3 regions of the Streptomyces sp. NPDC093261 genome follow, and region 2 is predicted to be linked to each of the others. Evidence: predicted binding sites of a transcription regulator. Region 2 holds the regulator's gene; each other region holds the start of a gene.

Region 1 (3,271 bases), on a different contig from region 2:
GCCCTCGGTCAGGACGGTGATCGACCGGGGCCGATCAGAAGTCCATGTCACCGCCCGGCATGCCGCCGCCGGCGGGCGCGGCGGCCTTCTCCGGCTTGTCGGCGATGACGGCCTCGGTGGTGAGGAACAGCGCGGCGATGGAGGCGGCGTTCTGCAGGGCGGAACGGGTCACCTTCGCCGGGTCGATGATGCCTTCCTTGACCAGGTCGACGTACTCGCCGGTCGCGGCGTTCAGGCCGTGACCCGGGGTCAGGTTGCGCACCTTCTCCACCACGACGCCGCCCTCGAGGCCGGCGTTGACGGCGATCTGCTTCAGCGGGGCCTCGAGCGCCAGCTTGACGGCGGCGGCACCGGTGGCCTCGTCACCGTCCAGCTCCAGCTTCTCGAAGACCTGGGAGGCCTGGAGCAGGGCCACGCCACCACCGGCGACGATGCCCTCCTCGACGGCCGCCTTCGCGTTGCGGACGGCGTCCTCGATGCGGTGCTTGCGCTCCTTGAGCTCGACCTCGGTGGCGGCACCGGCCTTGATGACGGCCACGCCGCCGGCCAGCTTCGCCAGACGCTCCTGGAGCTTCTCGCGGTCGTAGTCGGAGTCGCTGTTCTCGATCTCCGCGCGGATCTGGTTCACGCGGCCCTGCACCTGCTCCGGGGAGCCGGCGCCGTCGACGATCGTGGTCTCGTCCTTGGTGATGACGACCTTGCGGGCGCGGCCCAGGAGGTCCAGGGTCGCGTTCTCCAGCTTGAGGCCGACCTCCTCGGAGATGACCTCGCCGCCCGTGAGGATGGCGATGTCGCCGAGCATGGCCTTGCGGCGGTCGCCGAAGCCCGGGGCCTTGACGGCGACGGACTTGAAGGTGCCGCGGATCTTGTTGACGACCAGGGTCGAGAGCGCTTCGCCCTCGACGTCCTCGGCGATGATCAGCAGCGGCTTGCCCGACTGCATGACCTTCTCCAGCAGCGGGAGCAGGTCCTTGACCGAGGAGATCTTGGAGTTGGCGATCAGGATGTACGGGTCGTCGAGGACGGCCTCCATACGCTCCATGTCGGTGGCGAAGTACGCCGAGATGTAGCCCTTGTCGAAGCGCATGCCCTCGGTGAGCTCGAGCTCCAGACCGAAGGTCTGCGACTCCTCGACGGTGATGACGCCTTCCTTGCCGACCTTGTCCATGGCCTCGGCGATCAGCTCGCCGATCTGGGTGTCGGCGGCGGAGATGGAGGCCGTGGAGGCGATCTGCTCCTTGGTCTCGACGTCCTTCGCCTGCTCCAGCAGGGCGGCGGAGACGGCCTCGACGGCCTTCTCGATACCGCGCTTCAGAGCCATGGGGTTGGCACCCGCGGCCACGTTGCGCAGGCCCTCGCGGACCAGCGCCTGGGCGAGCACGGTCGCCGTGGTCGTACCGTCACCGGCGACGTCGTCCGTCTTCTTGGCGACTTCCTTGACCAGCTCGGCGCCGATCTTCTCGTACGGGTCCTCGAGCTCGATCTCCTTGGCGATGGAGACGCCGTCGTTGGTGATCGTGGGGGCGCCCCACTTCTTCTCGAGGACGACGTTGCGGCCCTTGGGGCCGAGGGTCACCTTGACGGCGTCCGCGAGCTGGTTCATGCCGCGCTCGAGGCCGCGCCGTGCCTCCTCGTCGAACGCGATGATCTTGGCCATGTGAAGTGGTCCTCCCAGGACTGGGGGTGATTACTTCGGACCGCGCCCGCGCCCGCGACGGACGGCCCCGGCCGGAGGTTCCTTGCCCCACCCGGCCCGCGGCCTCACCGACCCGGTCCTTCTTTGTCACTCTCACCTTCAGAGTGCTAACGCCAATGATTAGCACTCGCCCCGGTCGAGTGCAAGGCGCTGCCCGCAAAGCGGGCCCGTCGGGGGTGGCGGCGGGTGGGGGATGGACACCGGGCGCACCCCCGAAGCGCGCCCGTCGGGGGTGGCGCCGGGTGACGGATGGACACGGCGCGCACCCCCGAAGCGAGCCCGCCGGGCGGCGCACACACACCCTCGCCCGCGCGCCCCCAGCGCCCCGCGCACCCCCAGCGCCCCCAGCGCCCCGCGCTCCCCACACGCCCCGCCGCACCCGTCCCACCGGCCCCGGACAGACCGAGGGGCTCGCACCCCTACGGGATACGAGCCCCTCGACACGTCGAACAGTTCAGTCGTCGGCGCGCAATCTCAGCCGGCCAGACGGACCATGTCCGCCTGCGGCCCCTTCTGACCCTGCGAGATCTCGAACTCGACCCGCTGACCCTCTTCCAGGGTGCGGTAGCCGTCCATCTGAATCGCGCTGTAGTGGACGAATACATCCGCACCACCGTCGACCGCGATGAAGCCGTACCCCTTCTCCGCGTTGAACCACTTGACGGTGCCCTGAGCCATGCCTAACTCCCCTATTACTGGCCCTTGCACAGATCCACACTTCGCGGATCCGGGTCAGACCTCACCCCCCAACGGTTGGGGGCGTGCGCCGGAACGCGTCGACCGCGGCTGAATGTATCTGTCCAACTGCCCTGTGCAACAGGTCAATCGGACGAGAATTCCGGGCATGACCGGTCGGGAATGTACGAAGAATTCACCCGAATTCAGGGCAAGTCGGGCCCGACAAAAGGAATGGATGGCGCAAAACCCCTGCCCACTTTGGCTGCTTCTTGTCGGGCGGGCGGCAGGGACTCCGGTTGTGCGACCGGGAAACCGGGAGCGGGTTCCCCAACTGTACCGCGCTCAACCATGCAGAATTGCCCCCTCCGCTTCTCTCGCGGAGGGGGCAATTCGATGAACTCTCGGTGTTCGGCCCTACCGAGGGTAACGATCGCGTGGGGATGACCTGCCGTCAGCCTCCCGCCACCGCCGGGATGATGGAGACGCCCGCGCCGTCCGGGGTCGCCGTCTCGAGGCCCTGCTCGAAGCGGACGTCGTCGTCGTTGACGTACACGTTGACGAAGCGGCGCAGCTTGCCCTGGTCGTCCAGGACACGGGCGGCGATGCCGGTGTGGTTCTTCTCCAGGTCGGCGATGACCTCGGCGAGGGTCCCGCCCTCGGCCGCGACCTCGGCCCGGCCTCCGGTGTAGGTGCGCAGGATGGTGGGGATGCGAACGGTCACGCTCATGCGAGGCCAGCCTCTCGGAAGGAGTCCAGGGTCGGACGGATCGTCGCGGTGAGGCCGGTGCCCGCCACCGCGTCCAGGGTCTTGAGGCCGTCGCCGGTGTTGAGGACGACGGTCGTCTTCGTCGGGTCGAGCGCACCGCTCTCGACCAGCTTGCGGGTCACGCCCACCGT
Region 2 (3,271 bases):
CAGATCGTCGCCCCACACCTTCTCGACCAGCTCCGCGTCGTGGCGGCCCTCCACATAGATACGGCCGGCGCGGGCCACCCTGGCACGCGCCCCCGGGACGGCCACCGATCCCGACGCCGTACGCGTGGGACGCACCGGCGCCCTCGAGGGGCGCACCAGCGTCACCACCCGCCCCTCCAGCAGGAACCCCCGCGGCTCCAGCGGGAACACCCGGTGCTTGCCGAAGCGGTCCTCCAGGGTCACCGTGCCCGCCTCGCAGCGGATCACCGCGCCGCAGAAACCGGTGCGCGGCTCCTCGACCACGAGACCGGGGTCCGCCGGGACCTCCGGCACGGGCTGGGGCTTCTTCCACGGCGGGGTCAGGTCCGGCGAGTACTGGCGCATTCGGATGACGATAGGAGAAGCCCGGCCGCGGCGGACGCGGAAGGCGTCACGACACGCCGAAACGGGCCGCCAGTGCGTCGCGCTGCGCCCGGACGAACGCCGCGTCCACCACGGCACCGTGCCCCGGCACGTACACCGCGTCCCCGCCGCCGAGTTCGAGCAGCCGGTCCAGGGCCGCCGGCCAGTGCGAGGGGACCGCGTCCGGTCCCGCCTGCGGCTCGCCGGACTCCTCCACCAGGTCCCCGCAGAACACCACCTCCCGCTCGCCGGGGACGAGGACCACCAGGTCGTGCGCCGTGTGGGCCGGCCCCACGTTCGCCAGCAGCACCTGCACCCCGCCCAGGTCCAGCGTCCATTCGCCCGAGACCTGGTGGCGCGGGCGGACCAGCACATCCCCGGCCTCGGCCGCCACGGCCGCGTCCAGGCCGTGCCGCACCGCGTCCGCGACCAGCGCGTCACGCTCGTGGACGAACACCGCGTCGATGCCCACCGCCCCGAACACCTCCGCGCCCGCGAACGCCGCCGCCCCGAGGACATGGTCGAAGTGGGGGTGCGTCAGCGCGAGATGTGTCACACGCCGGTCCCCGCCGAGCGGCGCGAGCAGCCGCCGCGTCTCGGTGCGCAGCCGCGCGCCCTCGGCGAGACTCGATCCGGCGTCGATCATGAGCGCCCCTCGCTCGCCGACCACCAGGCCCGCCGTGCAGTCCCAGCCCGGAAGCCGCGTGCGCCCCGCCCGGGCGCTGAGCGCCTCCCACCCGGACTCTTCCCACCACACCGTCATGGGGGTGACGCTATCCGCAGACGCCCGGCCGGGCGGGACACCGTGGGACAGGTCGGTACACCTCGGCACGGCACGGGAGCCCGCCCTTGCCGGGGGCGTACCCGACGGCCGTACACTTGGCCCGGGGATGCTGGCACTCACCTGCGCAGAGTGCCAGGGGAAGCGTCAAGGGCACAGATCGCTGGAGGTGTGCGCATGCTGAGTGAACGCAGGCTCGAAGTGCTGCGCGCCATCGTCCAGGACTATGTGGGCACCGAGGAGCCGGTGGGCTCCAAGGCACTCACCGAGCGGCACAACCTCGGCGTCTCCCCGGCCACCGTCCGCAACGACATGGCCGCGCTGGAGGACGAGGGCTACATCGCCCAGCCGCACACCAGCGCCGGACGCATCCCCACGGACAAGGGCTACCGCCTCTTCGTCGACAAGCTCGCGGCCGTCAAGCCGATGACCGCGCCCGAGCGCCGCGCGATCCAGAACTTCCTGGAGGGCGCCGTCGACCTCGACGACGTCGTGGCGCGCACGGTACGACTGCTCGCGCAGCTCACCCGGCAGGTCGCCGTCGTGCAGTACCCGTCGCTGACCCGCTCGACGGTGCGGCACGTGGAACTGCTGGCGATGGCGCCCGCGCGGGTGATGCTCGTGCTGATCACCGACACCGGCCGGGTCGAACAGCGCATGATCGACTGCCCCGCGCCGTTTGGAGAAACGTCACTCGCGGATCTGCGGGCGCGGCTCAACAGCAGGATCGCCGGCCGCCGTTTCGCGGACGTCCCGCAGCTCGTGCAGGACCTGCCCGAGGCCTTCGAACCGGAGGACCGGGGCACGGTCTCCACGGTGCTCTCCACCCTTCTGGAGACCCTCGTGGAGGAGACCGAGGAGCGGCTGATCATCGGCGGCACCGCCAATCTCACCCGCTTCGTGCATGACTTCCCTCTCACCATCCGCCCCGTCCTGGAGGCGCTGGAGGAGCAGGTCGTCCTTCTCAAGCTGCTGGGCGAGGCGAAGGATCCGGCCATGCGGGTGCGTATCGGCCACGAGAACGCTCACGAGGGACTCAACTCCACGTCGGTGGTCTCCGTGGGCTACGGTTCGGGCGGCGAGGCAGTAGCGAAACTCGGCGTGGTCGGACCGACCCGCATGGATTACCCGGGAACGATGGGAGCGGTACGAGCGGTGGCACGGTACGTCGGACAGATCCTGGCGGAGTCGTAAGTGGCCACGGACTACTACGCCGTACTCGGCGTGCGCCGCGACGCGTCGCAGGAAGAGATCAAGAAGGCGTTCCGCCGGCTCGCCCGCGAGCTGCACCCGGACGTCAACCCCGATCCCAAGACGCAAGAGCGGTTCAAGGAGATCAACGCCGCGTACGAGGTGCTCTCGGACCCGCAGAAGAAGCAGGTCTACGACCTCGGCGGCGACCCCCTGTCCCAGGCGGGCGGCGCGGGCGCGGGCGGCTTCGGCGCGGGCGGCTTCGGGAACTTCTCGGACATCATGGACGCGTTCTTCGGCACGGCGTCGCAGCGCGGACCGCGCTCGCGCACCCGCCGGGGCCAGGACGCCATGATCAGGCTGGAGATCGAGCTCGACGAGGCGGCCTTCGGCACCACGAAGGACATCCAGGTCGACACGGCCGTCGTCTGCAACACCTGCAACGGCGAGGGCGCCGCGCCCGGCACGTCCGTGCAGACCTGTGACATGTGCCGCGGTCGCGGCGAGGTCTCGCAGGTCACGCGGTCCTTCCTGGGCCAGGTCATGACCTCCCGACCCTGCCCCCAGTGCCAGGGCTTCGGCACGATCGTCCCGAACCCGTGCCCGGAGTGCGCGGGCGACGGCCGGGTGCGCTCCCGCCGGACGCTCACCGTCAAGATCCCCGCGGGCGTCGACAACGGCACCCGGATCCAGCTGGCGGGCGAGGGCGAGGTCGGCCCCGGCGGCGGCCCCGCCGGCGATCTGTACGTGGAGATCCACGAGCTGCCGCACACGACCTTCCAGCGCCGCGGCGACGACCTGCACTGCACGGTCACCATCCCGATGACGGCGGCGGCCCTCGGCACCAAGGTGCCGCTGGAGACGCTGGACGGCATGGAGGAGGTCGACATCCGTCCC
Region 3 (3,271 bases), on a different contig from region 2:
GCGGACAGGCCGAGCGCCTCGGCGTTCGCCCGTGCCACCGCCGCGGTCAGCGGGTCACGGTCCACGGCCAGCACCCGGATGCCGGCCCGGGCGAGCGCGATCGCGTCACCGCCGATGCCGCAGCACAGGTCCGCGACGGAGGACACGCCGAGCGCCCGCAGCCGCTCCGCGCGATGGACGGCGACCGTCGTCCTCGTCGACTGTTCGACACCGTTGGGGGTGAAGAACATCCGCTGCGCGTCCTCGGCCCCGAACTTCGCCGCCGCCCGCTCGCGCAGCCGCGCCTGGGTGAGGGCCGCCGACACCAGTTCGGCGGGGTGCTCGCGGCGCAGCCGGGTGGCGACGGCCAGCTCCTCGGCAGGGGCGGTGCCGCGCACCTCGTCGAGGAGGGCGCGGCCCTCGGGGCCGAGCAGGGAGTCGAGGGAGAGGGCGTTCACGGGGCCATTGTCGGCCAGTCGGTGGAAGGCGTGCGTCCGGACGCGGTGTCGGCCCGCCGTGGCCCTCGGCGGCTGCAAGGATCCGAAACCATGCAGCTCGTACGACAAGATGAACAAAAACGTGCGAACCGTATCAGGAGAGGTGTACGGCGCCGGCCCGGGCCCGAGGGCGGTGCGGTGGCATGCCCGGAGGGCCACCTGTGAGGGGGCGGCGCCGGCTGCGGGCGATGCTCGCCGGAGCGCTCGCCGGCATGCTGCTGGCGGGCTGCGCCCAGTCCGTCGACCCCATTGAGCGGCTGGGCAGGAAGGCGGCGCAGCGGGTCCACCCCACACCCGCCGCCCATGAGCGGGCCTATCGGCGCTGGGGCCTGCCCGCCCCGCTCGCGCCCGCACCCCGGCCGAAACGCCGCCCGGGCCGGGCGGAGGAGCACCTGCCGGCCGTGCTCGACCGCGTTCCCACCCATGACAGGGTCGTCTTCCTGACCTACGACGAGGGCGCCGAGAACGACCCCCGGTTCGTCGACATGGTCCGCGAACTGCGGCTGCCGGTCAGCGTGTTCCTCGCCGACAGCGCCGCGGACCCCGGTTACGCGCGCGCCGCACGGTTGCGGGCCGCCGGCGCGGTCATCCAGAACCACACCCTGGACGACGCCGCGCTGCGCGGCCGCCCCTACGACGAGCAGCGCGCGGAGATCTGCGGCCAGCGCGACCGGCTGAGGGCGCGGCTGGGCGTGCTGCCCCGGCTGTTGCGGCCGCCGCAGGGCGGATACGACCGTACGACGCTGGAGGCCGCGGCGGACTGCGGCATCAAGGCCCTGATCCTGTGGCGCCCCGCGCCGGGCCCGGGGGCCGGCCGTCACCGCAGGGGCGTGACGCTCCACTCGGGGGACATCGTCCTGGCCCATGAAGCGGGCCGCCCCCTCACCTCGCTGGCCGCCGAGACGACGCGGCTTCTGCGCCGTATCCAGGCACGGGGGTTCACGGTGGGGCGCCTGGAGGACTACCTGTAGGCCGGCATGGGGCACCCGGTCACGCGGCGCGCCACGGGTAACTGGCACTCCGCTTGACCGAGTGCTAATCGCGGTCATAGTCTCGGCCCTGGCACTCCCCACTGGAGAGTGCCAACACGCGACGGGCAGGTCCGGCACCCGCGACGACGGATCCACCTGGTCGCCACCTCAGACAGTTAACCCCGTGAGATCTCCGAAGGGGGAGGTCGGATCGTGACGACCACCAGCTCCAAGGTTGCCATCAAGCCGCTCGAGGACCGCATCGTGGTCCAGCCGCTGGACGCCGAGCAGACCACGGCCTCTGGCCTGGTCATCCCGGACACCGCGAAGGAGAAGCCCCAGGAGGGCGTCGTCCTCGCCGTGGGCCCGGGCCGCATCGAGGACGGCAAGCGCGTCGAGCTCGACGTCAAGGTCGGCGACGTGGTGCTCTACAGCAAGTACGGCGGCACCGAGGTGAAGTACAACAACGAGGAGTACCTCGTTCTCTCGGCTCGCGACGTGCTCGCGATCATCGAGAAGTAACTCACCGAAGCAGACTGCTTTGAGCTGCGCCCCTGGCCCCCGCGACCGTTGATCAGCCGGGCGTCGGGGGCGCCGTTCGTTTTCACCGCGATGACGGCTGCTCCCCGGGAGCGGCCGGGGATCGCATTCGAGAGGACTGAAACGCTCCATGGCGAAGATCCTGAAGTTCGACGAGGACGCCCGTCGCGCCCTCGAGCGCGGCGTCAACAAGCTTGCCGACACGGTCAAGGTGACGATCGGCCCCAAGGGCCGCAACGTCGTCATCGACAAGAAGTTCGGTGCCCCGACCATCACCAACGACGGCGTCACCATCGCCCGTGAGGTCGAGGTCGAGGACCCGTACGAGAACCTCGGCGCCCAGCTGGTGAAGGAGGTGGCGACCAAGACCAACGACATCGCGGGTGACGGCACCACCACGGCCACCGTGCTCGCCCAGGCGCTGGTTCGCGAGGGCCTGAAGAACGTCGCCGCGGGTGCTTCCCCGGCCGCCCTGAAGAAGGGCATCGACGCCGCGGTCAAGGCCGTCTCCGAGGACCTGCTGGCCACCGCCCGCCCGATCGACGAGAAGTCCGACATCGCCGCCGTCGCCGCGCTGTCCGCCCAGGACCAGCAGGTCGGCGAGCTCATCGCCGAGGCGATGGACAAGGTGGGCAAGGACGGTGTCATCACCGTCGAGGAGTCCAACACCTTCGGTCTGGAGCTGGACTTCACCGAGGGCATGGCCTTCGACAAGGGCTACCTGTCGCCGTACTTCGTGACGGACCAGGAGCGCATGGAGGCCGTCCTCGACGACCCCTACATCCTCATCCACCAGGGCAAGATCTCCGCCATCGCGGACCTGCTGCCGCTGCTGGAGAAGATCATCCAGGCCGGCTCCTCCAGGCCGCTGCTGATCATCGCCGAGGACGTCGAGGGCGAGGCCCTGTCCACCCTGGTCGTCAACAAGATCCGCGGCACCTTCAACGCGGTCGCCGTCAAGGCCCCCGGCTTCGGTGACCGCCGCAAGGCGATGCTCCAGGACATGGCGGTCCTCACCGGCGCCACGGTCGTCTCCGAGGAGGTCGGCCTCAAGCTCGACCAGGTCGGCCTGGACGTGCTCGGCTCCGCCCGCCGCGTGACGGTCACCAAGGACGACACGACCATCGTCGACGGCGGCGGCAAGCCCGAGGACGTCGCGGGCCGCATCGCCCAGATCAAGGCCGAGATCGAGACCACGGACTCCGACTGGGACCGCGAGAAGCTCCAGGAGCGCCTCGCGAAGCTGGCCGGCGGTGTGTGCGTGATCAAGGTCGGCGCCGCCAC

Evidence for each region. The regulator HrcA, encoded in region 2, represses chaperone genes, less so after heat shock. The targets are predictions, from matches to a motif close to TTNGCACTCNGNNNNNCNGAGTGCNAA.
Region 1: groL (chaperonin GroEL) is a predicted target of HrcA. The motif match lies at 1,817-1,843, and genes of this name have one in related genera.
Region 3: groES (co-chaperone GroES) is a predicted target of HrcA. The motif match lies at 1,489-1,515, and genes of this name have one in related genera.

Annotation. Positions count from the first base shown of each region.
Region 1 covers NZ_JBIVNO010000021.1:106,561-109,831, forward strand. The annotation lists gene groL (chaperonin GroEL) at 35-1,657, opposite strand; gene ACIP94_RS32080 (cold-shock protein) at 2,171-2,374, opposite strand; gene ACIP94_RS32085 (MoaD/ThiS family protein) at 2,826-3,101, opposite strand; gene thrC (threonine synthase) at 3,098-3,271, opposite strand, start outside.
Region 2 covers NZ_JBIVNO010000001.1:822,092-825,362, reverse strand. The annotation lists gene ACIP94_RS03800 (DUF3097 domain-containing protein) at 1-384, opposite strand, end outside; gene ACIP94_RS03795 (MBL fold metallo-hydrolase) at 431-1,165, opposite strand; gene hrcA (heat-inducible transcriptional repressor HrcA) at 1,361-2,377, shown strand; gene dnaJ (molecular chaperone DnaJ) at 2,378-3,271, shown strand, end outside.
Region 3 covers NZ_JBIVNO010000002.1:214,360-217,630, forward strand. The annotation lists gene ACIP94_RS07455 (methyltransferase domain-containing protein) at 1-437, opposite strand, end outside; gene ACIP94_RS07460 (polysaccharide deacetylase family protein) at 620-1,447, shown strand; gene groES (co-chaperone GroES) at 1,661-1,969, shown strand; gene groL (chaperonin GroEL) at 2,118-3,271, shown strand, end outside.